Regions from separate parts of the Lysinibacillus sp. Bpr_S20 genome, predicted to be linked through region 2. Evidence: riboswitches for the same ligand, from Rfam matches in the RefSeq annotation. Region 2 holds a riboswitch; the other holds the start of a gene.
The links. A riboswitch is a leader RNA that binds a small molecule or an ion and turns the genes downstream of it on or off. The one in region 2 is predicted to bind cobalamin.

Region 1: linked by a shared signal. The riboswitch ahead of nikA (nickel ABC transporter substrate-binding protein) and the one ahead of MWJ95_RS03680 (ribonucleoside-diphosphate reductase subunit alpha) in region 2 are both predicted to bind cobalamin.

Annotation. Positions count from the first base shown of each region.
Region 1 covers NZ_JALNLQ010000009.1:145,775-147,983, reverse strand. Annotated here, with positions in the region: gene nikA (nickel ABC transporter substrate-binding protein) at 1-1,306, opposite strand, end outside; cobalamin riboswitch at 1,447-1,638, opposite strand; gene MWJ95_RS19400 (hypothetical protein) at 1,747-2,209, opposite strand, start outside.
Region 2 covers NZ_JALNLQ010000001.1:744,833-747,041, forward strand. Annotated here, with positions in the region: gene MWJ95_RS03670 (ECF transporter S component) at 1-235, shown strand, start outside; gene MWJ95_RS03675 (hypothetical protein) at 232-915, shown strand; cobalamin riboswitch at 1,026-1,215, shown strand; gene MWJ95_RS03680 (ribonucleoside-diphosphate reductase subunit alpha) at 1,378-2,209, shown strand, end outside.

The DNA of each region.
Region 1 (2,209 bases), on a different contig from region 2:
CATTTGTACGCCAGAAATTAATATCAACTTGATCATCCATTAATTTTTGCAGACCTACCATCACATCTGCGCCTTCTAAATTCAACTGTACGCCTATTTTTGCTAGTTCACCTTGCATGTATTCCGCCATTGGCTTTTGAATCGCATCTGTTGCAATGTAAATTAAATCTAATGTGAGCGGTTGTCCGTTTTTAGTACGAATTTTTTCGCCCTTCTGTAGCTTCCATCCCGCTTCGTCTAGCAATTGTTGCGCCTTTTTAGGATTATTTATTATTGGCGCTAAATCAATATTGGCATAAGGAATAGCATCCCAAAATAGTGTATTCGCAACCTTTTCTGTACTATTTGTAATCGTCTCAACCATTTGCTCTTTATTGATTGCATATTGAATCGCTTGACGTACTTTTAATTCTGCTAACGGACCTGACTGTGTATTAAATAGCAGCGCTCGCGTTGACAAAGGTTCAGATGTTGTGGTTTTATACTTTCCGCTATCTTTTAAAAACGTATAGTTATCTAAACTAATAATGCCTCGACCATAAATTAAATCTAATTCTTCGTTTTCAAAGGCCAACGAAATCGATTCAGAATCAGGAATGATTTTTACTTTTATGTTATCAACAAGTGGTTTTTCTCCCCAGTAGTTGTCGTTTCGACTAAATAAGGCATATTCGTCTTTTTTGTAATCGGTTAATACCCATGGGCCTGTACCAACAGGCGCTTTGATTGAATTTTGCGTCGCATCCCCTTTAGGGAATCCATTATCCCCTAAAAAACGGAAAGGTCTTACAAAAGCAAGTTCATTTAAGACAGGGTAATAGGGTTCATCCAATTTCAAACGTATAGTAGAATCATCCACTTTTACAACCTCCACAATATGGTTGACCATGCCCATCCAAGCATGCATATCACGATTGGCTAGTACTGCATCAAAATTACGAATTACATTGTCTGCATTAAAAGCCGTTCCGTCTGAATACTTCACATCTTTTCTTAAATGGAAAGTATAAGCCGTTTTATCCTTAGAGATGTCCCAACTTTCCGCTAATTTCGGCGTAATTGTCCCATCATCGTTATACTCAACCAATGATTCATAGACCATTGCTTGTGCTGTCATTTGATTTGGTAAATATGTATGGGGATTTAATGGTCCTACATCTAGTGGCCAGCCAATCGTTATCATTTTTTCGTCTGTCTGCTGTTTCGATGCTGTCTCTCCCTTTTCATTATCTGTGCTCGTACAGCCAGTGAGTAAACTGAAGGTCAAAACAAGCATGAAAGGAAGTAAATACTTTGTCAATTTCATTTTCTGTCTCCTATCTCTGTTCGTGGTGCACTAAGAATCTACAGAAAGAAGGCATAAAAAAACCTTATTCCAAAAGAATAAGGACAGAAAATCTTACTTAAAGTAAGCCTCCATCCATCTCCCTATCTTTCGTAGATCGTCAATGAATCTTCTTACAAGCAGGCATTCTGGCTCATGAATCATTATTTTGCTTCACCTTCCCAAGTCATAACTCAGTGGTATTTGAAACAAAACTCCTCATTTACAGCTGCGGGACAGCATGGGATTTACACCCATTTTCCATTTAATTGAATGAAAGATCTTTCACTCAAACTTGTAATGATTGCTATGAAATTAGTATTAAACATATCATGCTCAAATGTTCACGTCAATTTTATTTTCTGAATATAATAATATTCTCGAAATAATGACTAACATTAAAAACTTCTTTTTATTGTAAGTCACGCTTTCTTCAAAGAAAACAGAATATAGATATTTTCAATTTCATGGTATTCTTCTAAAACCCAAGAGGTTTGGGTTAAAATTCGCTGCAATCCCTCCAGCCCAAGATATCGGATTTGCACGCCGATAAACTCTGTAAAACCGAGGTATCCCGGATTTACATTTGCTCGGTCGAAAATTAATGAACCTGTAATCCGAGCGTCCGCTGGGGAGTTTGTAAAGAAATGATTTAAATTTTCGATGATATCTGAATCTGAACCATACTCAAAAAGACCACCTTCCGATGAACAGAGTTGAATCCAGTCGGAACGTTCTAAATTCATCTTTAGTAATGCATCCGGTTGGCTCCAGTCATAATGAATAGTTTTGAGGGTGATGTCAAGATCATGAAAGCGTTCCCCTGGTTGCTTCAAAACATCGATGCACCGTTTTGCAAAATTGGGACCGTAAGTATCGATATCT
Region 2 (2,209 bases):
ATGGATCTTTGGGGTTATGCATAAAAAAGGAATGCATTTCTGGAAATGGCCTGTAGCACTTGTTTTAAATGGCGTGGTGGCACCATTACCATTTTACTTAATCATTAGTCCTGCGTTTTACTGGACGTCACTTACTAGTCTTCCATTGGCAACACTCGTAAATCTAGTGATCGTTGCGGTCGCGATGCCAATTCTCTCGAAAGTGTTTGTGCGTAAGGAAGGTCGAGTCCATTGAGAAATGCTATAAAAATTGGTGAATTAATTGCTACCACTGATAATGCAGCAGCAATTGGTGAAAAGCCACAAGATGTTGTGTCTGCGCCAGATCAACTAACTGCATACTTAACGGCACGTGTTACTTTTTTAGAGCAGCTCGCTGCAAATGCTTTACCCAAACATATCCTACTAGCTAACTTTTCAGGGGATGCAGCATGGTCTCGTTATATTGCAGGTATTCAGCAGGTATTTAATGAGGCAGGTTTTAGTTGTCCGCCAATAGATGGTAGTACAGAGTCCAATATGCCGACTCTTCAATCGGGTTTGTCTATATCGATGCTTGGTGAGCTGCGGAAACGCGCAACATTGAAACATGAACAGCTTATTTGGTACACTTATGGCCTGCCGCTTGTAGGCGATGAAGTCCTCGCACAGCCTGAAGATGTCGCACAGCTCCAACCTATTTTTCAAGCGTGGAAAGAAGAAATCGTGCAGCAAATATGGCCAGTTGGATCAAAAGGTCTACAAGCAGAATTTACTCGACTTTTTGGTAAGCAACAGGTCAAAAGTTCATTAAATGTTGAGAAATCGGCTGGTCCATGTGCAGTAGTTTTGCTAGGAATTGATCCAGAAAAAGAGCAGCTGGCACAAAAATATTTTTCTAGAAATTTTGAAAAACTACGTAAAACTGCATTGTAATTGGGCTTGCTTCGAGAAAAAGTAGCACTTTATAAGTCGCAAGGGGCAAAACACCTATTGCAACAACAAACACAATATGTTAGATTTGTTTAGGAATTAAAACACAATATATAGTATTTTGGACGAGCGGTACCAATATGGTTTAAATGGGAATTCGGAAAAAGAGTCAGCTCTTAAGCCGAAGCTGTCCCCGCAACTGTAAGTGCTGACAAATGATGAATAGGCCACTGTGAACAATGGGAAGGCCATCATTTGGAAGAAGCACGAGCCAGGAGACCTGCCGAGTCGTTCAAGACAGCAACACATTCTTCGGGGATTGAGAAGTGGAGGCGAGAGATTTGTTCACTTCTTTGTGTGCATGTCCTTCATTTCCATTTCCGATTTTACAGCGATCACGTAACCGATAGATGTTGCGTGATCGCTTTTTGTGTTGCTGGAGAAAGAAAGGGAGAGAATGTATACATGACAATTCAAATCGAACAGCAATTAGCTAAGCTCAAGAAAAGTTACACGGAGGATGAACTCGAAAGTTTTGTAAGATTATCGGATCGATGGCTACGAAAAAACGACAATGCCACGTTTGAAGCATGGGCAGATGCGATGATTTTACAAACGCTTAGCCTAATTGATGAGGAGGAGCCATACTGGACATTTGTCGCTGCTCAAATTTATTTAGAAAAATTATATGACCAATTTGCAATGCGCCGCGGCGTTTCAGTAAAGGATGTTTATAAGGTTTTTCCGCAACATTTAGCACACTATACAGAAGCTGGTTTGTATCATGAAAGTTTAACAACAAAATATAGTGAGCAGGAGCTTCAGGAACTTGCTGCTTATTTAGAATCAAGTCGAGATGAATTGTTTACGTATATTGGTTTAAAAACATTAATGGACCGCTATGTAGTCCGTGATTATACGAAAACTCCAGTGGAACTACCACAAGAACGATGGATGGTCATTGCGATGACACTTATGCAGGATGAAACAGAAAATCGTTTAGAAAAAGTACGAGAGTCTTATTGGGCGATGAGTAATCTATATATGACTGTTGCCACACCGACATTATCGAATGCAGGTAAAACACATGGACAGCTATCAAGTTGCTTTATCGATACAGTAGATGATAGTTTACAAAGTATTTATGACACGAATACTGATGTCGCAACTCTATCTAAGTACGGCGGTGGTATAGGTGTTTATATGGGCAAAATTCGTAGCCGAGGCTCATCTATTAAAGGCTTTAAAGGTGCATCTAGTGGCGTTTTACCATGGATTAAACAGCTTAACAATACGG